2 regions of the Methylobacterium sp. Leaf87 genome follow, and region 2 is predicted to be linked to the other one. Evidence: predicted binding sites of a transcription regulator. Region 2 holds the regulator's gene; the other holds the start of a gene.

Region 1 (5,713 bases), on a different contig from region 2:
CCTTCACGGTGTCGGGCACGAAGGGGTCGAAGAACCAGCGGCGGAGGGGATCGCCCTCCTTCTCCTCGAACTCGCGGCGGATGGCCCGGACCTTCTTGCGCCACTCGATGCCGAGCCGAATGGTGTCGTCCCAGAGGACGACGCCGGAGCGGCCCTTCATCATCTGCGCGCCCACATCGAGGGAGGCGAACAGGGGATAGAACGGCGAGGTCGAGGCGTGGACGAGGAAGGTCTCGTTGAAGCGCCGGTGCTCGATGCGGCGGGTCTGGCCGCGGATGTGGCTGTCCTTGGTGTGGATCTGCGAGGCCTGGGAGAAGCTCGCCAGCTGCTTGTGGGTCGATTGCGTGGCGATGATGCCCGGCGAGGTCTCGTCCAGCCCCTTCAGGCCCATGGCGAAGCGCCCGGCGAAGAGCGGGTGGAACTTCATGAAGCCCGCCCAGGCCTCGTCGAACAGGATGTAGTCGCAGAGGTGCCCGATCTTATCGAGGATCATCTGCGCATTGTAGATCGTGCCGTCGTAGGTGCATTGCTCGACCACCGCCACGCGGAACGGGCGCTCGCGCTTCCACGCGTCGGGGTCCTTCACCAGGGGATTGGTGCGGATCTTTTCGCGGATCGCCGTCTCGTCCAGGGCCTCGGCGTACATGGGGCCGATCAACCCGAAGCAGTTGCGATCGGTCTCGAGGAACACCGGTACGGCGCCGCCGAGGAACAGGGCGCCGTGATGCGCGGCCTTGTGGTTGTTGCGGTCGAACAGCACGAGGTCGCCCTCCGCCACCAGGGCCGACAGCACGATCTTGTTCGAGGCCGAGGTGCCATTGAGGACGAAGTAGGTCTTCTCCGCCCCGAAGATGACGGCGGCTTCCTTCTGCGCCTTCAGGGCGGGCCCCTCGTGGACGAGGAGGTCGCCGAGATCGAGGACGGAATTGTCGAGGTCGTCGCGAAAGATCGCCTCGCCGAGGTGCTCGACGAAGATGCGGCCGATGGGCGAGCGGTTGTAGAAGATGCCGCCGTTGTGGCCGGGACAGGTCCAGAGCTGATTGCCCTGCTCGGCGTAGTCGACCAGGGCGCCGAAGAACGGCGTCTTCAGGGTCTCGGCGTATTGCTTCACCCGGCTGACGAGGCCGCGGGCGATGTATTCGGGGGTTTCTTCGGCAAGGAAGATGTAGCCGTCGATGAAGTCCAGCACCTCGACGGGGATGTCTTCCAGGCGCTTGCGGCGGACCATGATCACGATGGGCATTTCCAGCCCGCGTTTCCGCATGAGGTTGATGAGCGCCGCCGCCTTGCCGTCCAGCCCGCGCTTGCCCCAATCCACCACCATGCAGCCGATGGCGGCGTCGGTCTGGACCGCGATGGCCGCATCTTCGACGCGCCGCGCCCGCACCACCTCGAAGCCGAGCTTCTCGATGGAGGTGAGGATTTGCTGGACGCGCACGCCCTCGAGATCGTCCGGATCGAAGTTCGGCGCGCACATCAGCACGGTGAAGCGGCGGAAGAAGTCCATGCGGGAAAAGGCTCCGTGGTGTTTGGCGCGCACCGTTCGCGACGGGACGTGACGCTTCGATGACAGTTGCGGAGGGGCGGCGGCTTTTCGAGGGCGACACGGCCGGGTTCGGCGCCGGCGGCCGGCGGCATCACCCATAGACCGATGGCGCACCGATCGCCCGTAGCAGCACTGTCACACGCGCCTGCTCTAACGCCAGCGATCGGGATTCGAGCGACGGGCGGGACGGCGGCAATGGATCAGGGGCAACGGGCAGGCACCTTCGACATCGAGGCGATCCGCCGCGAAGTCGCCGACGATTTCGACGAAGAACTCGAAATGGAGATGGAGGAGGAGCGTCTCGAACGCCTCGCCGATGCCGTCGGGGACGGTCCACGCGCGCCGCAGATGGACCGCCGACGCTATTTCCGCGAGCTGTTCCGGCTCCAGCACGAGCTGGTGCGCCTGCAGGATTGGGTGCAGGCTCAGAAGCTGCGCGTCGTCGTGATCTTCGAGGGCCGGGATTCCGCCGGCAAGGGCGGGGCGATCAAGCGCATCACCCAGCGTCTCAACCCCCGCGTCTGCCGCGTCGCCGCCCTGCCGGCCCCGAGCGAGCGCGAGCGCACGCAATGGTACTTCCAGCGCTACGTGACCCACTTGCCCGCCGGCGGCGAGATCGTGCTGTTCGACCGCTCCTGGTACAATCGCGCCGGCGTCGAGCGCGTGATGGGCTTCTGCACGCCCGACGAGGTGGAGGAGTTCTTCCGCTCCGTGCCGGAATTCGAGCGCATGCTGGTGCGCTCAGGGATCATCGTGCTGAAATACTGGTTCTCGATCACCGACGAGGAGCAGGAGCTGCGCTTCACCATGCGGATCCACGATCCGCTGAAGCAGTGGAAGCTCTCGCCGATGGATGTGCAGTCGCGCCGCCTGTGGGAGGATTACACCAAGGCCAAGGAAGTGATGCTCGCCCGCACCCACATCCCCGAGGCGCCGTGGTGGGTGGTCGAGGCCGTGGACAAGAAGAAGGCCCGGCTCAACTGCATCGCCCACCTCCTGTCGCAGATCCCCTACGGCGCGGTGGCGCACCCGACCGTCCAGCTGCCCGAGCGCGAGCGCCACGACGACTACGCCCGCCAGCCGGTCCCGCCGGAGATGTTCGTGCCGAGCCTGTTCTGAGACGGCCGCTCCCCGGGTTGATCCGGGCCGCCGGGATGGGCAGACCCGGGGCTGGAATTCCACGCGACCCCGGACCCGCCATGACCAGCCCTGCGCGCGACACCGACGAGCTCCTGTTCACGCAGGACGGGGCCGGCATCGCCCGCATCGTCCTCAACCGGCCCCAGGCCCGCAACGCCCTCACCTTCGCGATGTATCAGGGGATCATCGACCGCTGCGCGCGGATCGAGGCCGACCCGTCCGTGCGGGTGCTGGTGATCACGGGCGCGGGCGAGAAGGCGTTCGCGGCCGGTACCGACATCGCCCAGTTCCGCGGCTTCGCCTCGGCCCAGGACGCCCTGGACTACGAGCGGTTCATGGATCGGGTGATGGGTGCCCTCGAGCGCCTGCGGGTGCCCGTCATCGCGGCCATCGCGGGGGCCTGCACGGGCGGCGGGGCGGCCATCGCGGCGGCCTGCGACCTGCGGGTCGCCACCCGCGACGCGCGCTTCGGCTTTCCCATCGCGCGGACGCTGGGCAACTGCCTGTCGCTCGCCAACCTGAAGCGCCTCTCCAGGCTCGTCGGCCCGGCCCGGGTCAAGGACATGATCTTCACCGCCCGCCTCGTCGGGGCCGAGGAGGCGCTGGCCATCGGCCTCGTCGGCGAGGTGGTGGCGGATGCAGATGCCCTCGCGGTCCGCGCCACCGAACTCGCCACCCTCGTCGCCGGCCACGCGCCCCTCACCCTCCACGCCACCAAGGAGGGCCTGCGCCGGCTTCAGGACGCCGACGACACGGCCGGCGAGCGCCCCGGCGACGACCTCATCCGCCTCTGCTACACGAGCGCCGATTTTCGCGAGGGAATGGAAGCGTTCCTGGGCAAGCGGGCGCCGGATTGGCGGGGGCGGTGAGAACCGGTCACTTCGGCGGAGCGTCCTGGAGCATGGCACGCCGAAGAATCGCGTTCAGCTTCGTCTGGTAGCCGCGCCCGCCCGTCTTGAGCCAAGCGAGCACGTCCGCGTCGAGGCGAACGGTGACCTGAGCCTTGATCGGACGGTAGAACGGATTGCGCTGGGCGTTGGCGAAGAACGCCTCCGTCAGCGGCGGGATATCGCTGTAGTCGATCTCAGAATCCGGCGTCGCGGCGAGCGCCTCCAACTCCGCGCGTTGTTCCGGCGTGAGGGCGGCGGGCCGGTGCAGGTCGAGTTCAAAGATGACGGGATCGGTCTCGTTCATAGCGCTTGCGCTCCTGCCGGTCGGCATGTCTAGCCGAAATGATGCGAACGATCTCCGTTCCATCGTCAGCGTCGAAGATCGTGTGAGCGACCAGCACCATCATGACGCCATCCACGAGGCCGATCGTCTGCCAGCGATACTCACCGTCCTCGATCCGATCCTGCGAACTCTATGCGTAAGGATCGGCAAAGACGCGGGACGCAACCTCGAAGCTGATGCGATGCTTACGCAGATTGCTTTCGGCCTTGGCCGCGTCCCATGCGAAGCGAATCGACATGCAAAAATGTAACGACAAATTTGTCGTGTTACAATGGGATCGATCTGTGATCAGACGCAAGCGAACGGCCCGAACCAGAGGTCCGGGCCGCCCAGCCGTTTCGAGGCTGGTTCGCTCTATCGCGTGGAGGGCAGCAGCCAGTTCGGCAGCCACAGGGCGATGCCAGGGACGAGGCAGAGGATCAGGATCGCCACCGCCATCAGCATCACGAAGGGCAGCGTGCCCCAGATGATGTCCTTCAGCGGGATGTCGGGGGCGATGTTCTTGATGACGAAGATGTTGAGGCCGACCGGCGGGTGGATCAGGCCCATCTCCATGGTGATGGTCATGACGACGCCGAACCAGACGAGGTCGAACCCGGCGGCCTTCAGGGGCGGCAGGATGATCGGCGCCGTCATCAGGATGATCGAGACCGGCGGCAGGAAGAAGCCGAGCAGGATCACGAGGCCCAGGATCGTCACCAGCAGCACCCAGGGCGAGAGCTGCAGCGCCACGATGGCGTTGGCCGCCGATTGCGAGATGTGGAGGTAGCTCATCACGTAGGCGTAAAGGAGCGACATGCCGATGATGAGCATCAGCATGGTCGATTCCCGCAAGGTGGCGGCGAGGATCGGGTTCACGTCCTTCGGGCGCCAGACGCCGTAGATGACCGCGATGAGGCCGAGCGCCAGGAGACCGCCGAGGCCCGCCGTCTCGGAGGGCGTGGAGTAGCCGCCGTAGAGGGCGACCATGACGCCGGTGAGGAGCACCACGAAGGGCAGCACCCGCGGCAGCGTCGAGAAGCGCTCGCGCATGCTGTAGGTGTCCTCGGCGAGGATCGGCGAGGCGGTGCCGTTGCGCTCGAAGGCGTCCTTCGCGGCCGCGTATTCGGCCCGGAAGCGATAGACCGACCAGGCGGCGAACAGGCCGACCAGCAGCAGGCCCGGCCCGATGCCGGCGAGGAAAAGGCGCCCGAGCGACTGTTCGGCCGCCACCGCATAGAGGATCATGGTGATGGAGGGCGGCAGCAGGATGCCGAGGGTGCCGCCGGCGGCGATGATGCCGGCGGCGAAGCCCGGCGAGTAGCCGCGCTTCCTCATCTCCGGGATGCCCGCCGAGCCGATGGCCGAGCAGGTGGCGGGCGAGGACCCCGCCATGGCGGCGAACAGCGCGCAGGCGAAGACGTTGGCGATGCCCAGCCCCCCGGGGATGCGGTGCATCCAGGCGTGCATGGCCGAGTAGAGGTCCTGGCCGGCTCGTGAACGGCCGATGGCCGCGCCCTTTAGGATGAAGAGCGGGATCGACAAGAGGGTGATGGAGGCCATCTCCTCGTAGACGTTCTGCGCCACCGTATCGAGGGAGGCGCCCGGCATGAAGAAGTACATGAACGCGAGCGCCACGAAGCCCAGCGCGAAGGCGATGGGGATGCCGGCCAGCATCGCGCTGAGGGTGGCACCCGCGTAGAGGAAGCCGATGGCCGCGACGCTCATGGGTGGGGGCTCGTCTTGAGGGGATCGGCGTTCAGGTCGGCCCCGAGGCCGACCTTCGGGTTCGCCCAGCCGGCGGAACGGGGGCCG
Region 2 (5,713 bases):
GTCACGACGACTTGCCGTCACCGAGATATTGACGGACGGTGGCGAGGAATTTGGCGACCGAGATCGGCTTCGACAGGTAGGCCTCGCAGCCCCCCTCGCGGATGCGCTCCTCGTCGCCCTTCATGGCGAAGGCCGTGATGGCTATGACCGGGATCGACTTGAGGTCGTCGTCCTCCTTCAGCCACTTCGTGACTTCGAGGCCGGAGACCTCGGGAAGCTGGATGTCCATCAGGATGAGATCGGGCCGGTGGGCGCGGGCGAGTTCGATGGCCTCGATCCCGTTGGCGGTCTTGAGCGTTGCGTAGCCGTGCCCTTCCAACAGGTCGTTGAAGAGCTTCATGTTCAGCTCGTTGTCCTCGACGATGAGCACCGTCTTTGTCATGGCCCATTGTTCCCGGCGTTCGAGCGGCTCATTGTTCTTCGAGGCATGGCCCGCGCAATGAGATGTAACGGATACATGTTGACGAAACGCAAATCCGCCAATGACCGTGATTCGGCCGAGCGCCTCGCCCTGGCGATCCTCGCCTGGATGGCCACGGACGACGAGCGGCTCTACCCCTTCCTCAACGCCACCGGGGTGACCCCCGACACCCTGCGGGCGAGCGCGCAGGATGTCGGGTTCCTGGCCGGGCTCCTCGACCACGTCATGGGCGACGAAGCCACCCTGATGGCCGCGGCGGAGGCCCTGGCGGTGCCGCCCGAGCGGATCGCGGCGGCCTGGCGCCGACTCTCGCCCATGGAGTTCGACGACGGATTTTCGGATCAGGGGACGCGGGGCGACGACGTCTGACGGCGCCGCGCGTCCGCCCATTCGAGGCAGGTCCGCTCGACCGATCGATCGGAGCGGTGGACGGGCCACTCCCGTGGCGGTGAGAGGGGCGCCGCCGCATCATCCGCCCTGCCGGCGGATCGACGCCGCTCCGGGAGCCGATGCCCTCGCGCTGCGCCCGACCGCGTTGGGTCGGGCCACATCGCGAGGCCTTCGCTTTGCCGCGCTCTTTTGCGCCGAACCGGCATCCACTTCGACGGAGAGTGCTCTAGGACTTGCAGTCGGTGGCGGCCGGGAGCTTGTCGAGGCGGCTGAGATTGCCCGCCACGGCGAATTCCCCGTAATCGAGGCGCAGGTTGCCGCTGACGCCGTTCTCGTAGAGGTCGAAGGTCAGCACGTAGATCGGCGTGCGCTCGCCTTCGCCGGCGGTGAAGTAGCTCAGGGTCACCGGCCAGTGGGTCATGCCCGCCATCTCCCCCTCGCGCAGGGGCTTGTCGCGGTCGGCTTTCGGCTTCGCGGCGACCTCGCCCACGGCTCCCTCCTGAGGCGCCCCTTCCTTGACGGAAGCGGTCGTGGCCGGGCGTCCGATCACCGCCAGGGTGTCGTAGACCTTCCGGCCGTCGTCGGTGCCGTCGTAGACCTTCACCGAGAGGGTCGTCCGGCCCTCGCGCGCCGCCGCGATGAGGCGGCGCATGTGGACCGTCGGGAACAGCACCTCTCCGCTCGCCTGGAACCCGTCGCGCTTGGGCTCCTTCAGGCGAACCTTGAGGGCATCGGCCACCGTCTCGGCGGTGCCGTCCACGGATTGGCCGGGCGTGCCGTTGAGCAAAGTGCTGACCTTGAAGCGGTAGCTGCGCCCGTCGGCGCTCTCGAAGGTGGTGTTGCGCAGGTCCGAGATGCGGCTGCCGGTCTCGCCGCTTTCCAGCACCGTCACCTGCCGGGTCTGCATCGTGTAGCCCTTGCAGGCGTCGCCCGAGAAATCGATGACGATGCGCCCGCGCGCGCTCTCCACCGCCCGGGTGCCGCCGCTCTGGGCGAGCGACAGGTCGTAGACCGCGCGGTGGCTGGCGAGGGGCACGGGCTCGGCGGCCGACGCCCCGCTGGCGGACAGGATGAGGCAGGCCGTGGCGCGGGACAGACGCATGAAGTCTCCTGCCGGGGGGTTGGCGGGGTCGGACCGGCGCACCGTTCGGCACGCATGGACTGCCCGTCAGATAGGCCGCCCGTCACCCACCGGCAATGCGAGTCCCTCGCGGCGGAGAGAGCCGGGCACGGCTTTGCGAACTCGTCCTTGCAAACCTGGGTTTGCAAACTTGGCTTTGCAAACTTGGCTTTGACGGTGAAAACCCCGTCGCCCGCCCGGACGCGGTCAAGGCCGCTCTTGCCTCGGACTCGGGCGCTCCTGTACGGTTCGACCGTCGCCGAAGAGAGCCCGAGGCGAACGTCACCTGTCCGGTCCCGGGACCTTACGCTGCGGAGCTCCGCCGCCGGTCCTTCGCGCCCGTGATACATGCGGTGATCGGTGCACGATGTCGGAGGGGGCGATGACCGAAACGGTTCCGAGCTGGTCGGACGAGCGCGTCGATCTCCTGCGTCGCCTGTGGCAGGACGGCCTGAGCGCGAGCCAGGTCGCCACGCAACTCGGTGGCGTGACCCGCAACGCCGTCATCGGCAAGGTCCATCGTCTCGGCCTGTCCGGCCGCGTGGCGAAAGGGCCCGACACCCTCCCCCGCAAGAAGCCGGCCCGCGAGGGCGCGGGCCAGGAGCCCGGACAACCGGAATCCGCGGACCACGAGACCGGGCATCGGGACACCGAAATCCAAGGGCTCGGCATCGATGCCCCCATGCTCGGGACCGTGGGCCGGGACAGCGAACCGTCCGGAACCGCGGCGGTCGAGGCCGGATCCGTCGTCGCGATGCAGCCCGCTCCCGCGGATACGCGCGCCGCGCCGGTGCCCGTGGCCCGGATCGAGGCCGTGGGCTTGGCGGCCTCGCGCAGGGTCACGATCATGGATCTGCGCGAATCCATGTGTCGCTGGCCCCTCGGGGACCCGACGTCGCCCGATTTCCACTATTGCGGCGACCGCGCCATCACCGGCCTGCCCTACTGCACCCACCACGCCCAGATCGCCTACCAGCCGGCGGCCGAGCGCAAGCGCGACCGCAGGGTCGGCGGATTTCGCTGAGGCGATCGCGATCGTCGTGCCGCCGGGAATCCGAGCGGGTCATGCTCCGCGCTTGCGGCCGGCGCGTCACTCGGTGCCGGCGAACATCTCGTCGAACGAGTAGCCCGAGCCCCGGACCGTGCGGATCGGGTCGCTCTGCCGGGGCCGGTTCAGGGCCTTGCGCAAACGCCCGACGTGCACGTCCACGGTACGCTCGTCGATGTAGACGTCGTGCCCCCAGACGCCGTCGAGCAGCTGCTCGCGCGAGAACACGCGCCCGGGACTGCGCATGAGGAATTCGAGGAGCTTGAACTCCGTCGGACCGAGATGGATCTCGCGGCCCTCGCGGCGGATGCGGTGGCTGAGACGGTCGAGCTCGATGTCGCCGGCCACCAGCAGGTTGGCCACGTGGGCCGGCTTGGCCCGGCGCAGGAGCGCGCGCACGCGGGCGAGCAGTTCCGGCACGGAGAACGGCTTGACGATATAGTCGTCGGCCCCGGTGCCGAGGCCACGGATGCGGTCGCCCTCCTCGCCCCGGGCCGTCAGCATGATCACCGGCAGGCGCTCGGTCTCCCGGCGCGCCCGGATCCGGCGGCACAGCTCGATCCCCGACAGGCCGGGCAGCATCCAGTCGAGCAGCACGAGGTCGGGCACCTGCTCCTGCATCCGCAGGTCGGCCTCGTCGCCGCGCGCGGCGGAATCGACCTCGAACCCTTCGGCCTCGAGATTATAGCGCAACAGGAGGGTCAGGGCCTCCTCGTCCTCGACGATGAGGATCCGCGTACTCATCACAACCGCCCGCTCATGCGGCCCGGAACCCTGCCCGACCCATGGCGGGGCGGGCAGGGCTCGAACCCTTGGTCTTTCGCGCCCTCGACGAGGGCTCCCCTCAGGCCCCCGTGGTTAGGCCGAGGGGCGGCATGTCCACCGTGGCGTAGTTCGAGGCGTCGTTCTTGGGACGATCGCTCTCCGCCAGGCTGTTGGCGCCGGTGACGAGGTAGTGAATCGTCTCGGCGATGTTGGTGGTGTGGTCGCCGATACGCTCGATGTTCTTGGCGACGAACAGCAGGTGCGTACAGAACGAGATGTTGCGCGGATCCTCCATCATGTAGGTCAGGAGCTCGCGAAACAGCGAGTTGTACAGGGCGTCGATGGCGTCGTCGCGCTCCCACACGTCGAGGGCCGCCTTGGTGTCGCGGCTGGCATAGGCGTCGAGGACGTCCTTGAGCTGCTCCTGCACCAGGTCGCTCATGTGCTGGACGCCGATGACGATCTTCTGCGGCTGGATCTGGTCCGCGATCGCCACCACGCGCTTGGCGACGTTCTTGGCGAGATCGCCGATGCGCTCGAGGTCGTTCGAGACCCGGATCGCCGACACGGTCTCGCGCAGGTCGATGGCCATGGGCTGGCGCCGGGCGATGAGCAGGATCGAGCGCTCCTCGATCTCGCGCTGCAGGGTGTCGAGGCGGTGATCGGCGGCGATGACCGCCTGGGCCAGGGGCACGTCGCGGCGCACGAGGGCGTCGCTCGCCTCCGTCATCATCTTCTCGGCGATGCCGCCCATCTCGGAGATGGACCGGCGCAGGTCTTCGAGGTCGGTGTCGTAGGAACTGACGATGTGGTCGGGCATGTCGCACTCCTCGGTCAGGTCTCGTTCGGGGAAACCTGCCACAGGGCGGGGTGGGGCGGGCTGCGGCGGAGGAGCCGCCCCCTCTCCCAAGAAATCAGCCGAAGCGGCCGGTGATGTAGTCCTGGGTCTGGCGCTTCTCGGGGTTCATGAAGATCCGCGTGGTCGGACCGAACTCGACGAGTTCGCCGAGATACATGAACGCCGTGAACTGCGAGATGCGCGCCGCCTGCTGCATGTTGTGCGTGACGATGACGATGGTGAATTCGGACCGCAGCTGCTCGATGAGCTCTTCGATGCGGCCCGTCGAGATCGGGTCGAGGGCCGAGGTCGGCTCGTCGAACAGGATCACCTCGGGGCGCTGCGCCACCGTGCGGGCAATGCACAGGCGCTGCTGCTGGCCGCCCGAGAGGCCCATGCCGGACTGCTTGAGCTTGTCCTTCACCTCGTCCCACAGGGCGGCCTTGCGCAGGGACTCCTCCACGCGCACGTCGAGATCGGCTTTCGGCAGCTTCTCGTAGAGGCGCAGGCCGAAGGCGACGTTGTCGTAGATCGACATCGGGAACGGCGTCGGCTTCTGGAACACCATGCCGATGCGCGAGCGCAGCTCGTTCAGGTCGACCCTGGCGTCGAGGACGTTCTGGCCGTCGAGCAGGATCTCCCCTTCGGCGCGCTGGTCGGGGTAGAGGCTGTAGATGCGGTTGAAGGTGCGCAGCAGGGTCGATTTCCCGCAGCCCGACGGACCGATGAGTGCGGTGACCTGCCGGTCGTGGAAGTTGAGGTTCACGGATTTCAGGCCGTGGAAGGTGCCGTAGTAGAAGTTCAGATCCTTCACGGCGATGCGGACGGGGGAACTCTCGTCCGCCTTGTGGCGGCCGGTGAGCTGCGCGGAGGTAATCCCGTTGGCGGCGTTCATCGGTTGCGGGTCCTTCAGGTCGAACGGGGGCGGGGCGAACGGGGCGCGGATCAGCGCGCGCGCTCGCTCTTGATGACGAAGCGGGCCACGATCGAGAGGGCGAGGATCGTGACGGTGATCAGGAGGGCGCCGGCCCAGGCGAGCTGCTGCCAGTTGCCGTAGGGCGAGAGGGCGAACTGGTAGATCATCACCGGCAGGTTCGGCACGCCGCCCATGAGGTTGGGTGAGAACCAGCT

What was found. Region 2 encodes PhoB, which activates phosphate uptake and scavenging genes when phosphate is short. Its sites were predicted from a motif close to TGTCATNNANCTGTCAT; they were not measured.
Region 1: the regulator PhoB is predicted to act here: its motif matches at 1,556-1,572, upstream of ASF22_RS08240 (Orn/Lys/Arg decarboxylase N-terminal domain-containing protein).

What each region holds. Positions count from the first base shown of each region.
Region 1 covers NZ_LMMI01000012.1:64,736-70,448, reverse strand. The annotation lists gene ASF22_RS08240 (Orn/Lys/Arg decarboxylase N-terminal domain-containing protein) at 1-1,507, opposite strand, end outside; gene ppk2 (polyphosphate kinase 2) at 1,742-2,665, shown strand; gene ASF22_RS08230 (enoyl-CoA hydratase/isomerase family protein) at 2,746-3,555, shown strand; gene ASF22_RS08225 (BrnA antitoxin family protein) at 3,563-3,880, opposite strand; gene ASF22_RS25295 (hypothetical protein) at 3,852-3,980, opposite strand; gene ASF22_RS08215 (TRAP transporter large permease) at 4,274-5,626, opposite strand; gene ASF22_RS08210 (TRAP transporter small permease) at 5,623-5,713, opposite strand, start outside.
Region 2 covers NZ_LMMI01000023.1:156,163-161,875, reverse strand. The annotation lists gene ASF22_RS13140 (response regulator) at 2-382, opposite strand; gene ASF22_RS13135 (DUF3572 domain-containing protein) at 458-790, shown strand; gene ASF22_RS13130 (cell envelope integrity EipB family protein) at 1,038-1,913, opposite strand; gene ASF22_RS13125 (GcrA family cell cycle regulator) at 2,314-2,955, shown strand; gene phoB (phosphate regulon transcriptional regulator PhoB) at 3,022-3,723, opposite strand; gene phoU (phosphate signaling complex protein PhoU) at 3,824-4,564, opposite strand; gene pstB (phosphate ABC transporter ATP-binding protein PstB) at 4,659-5,477, opposite strand; gene pstA (phosphate ABC transporter permease PstA) at 5,528-5,713, opposite strand, start outside.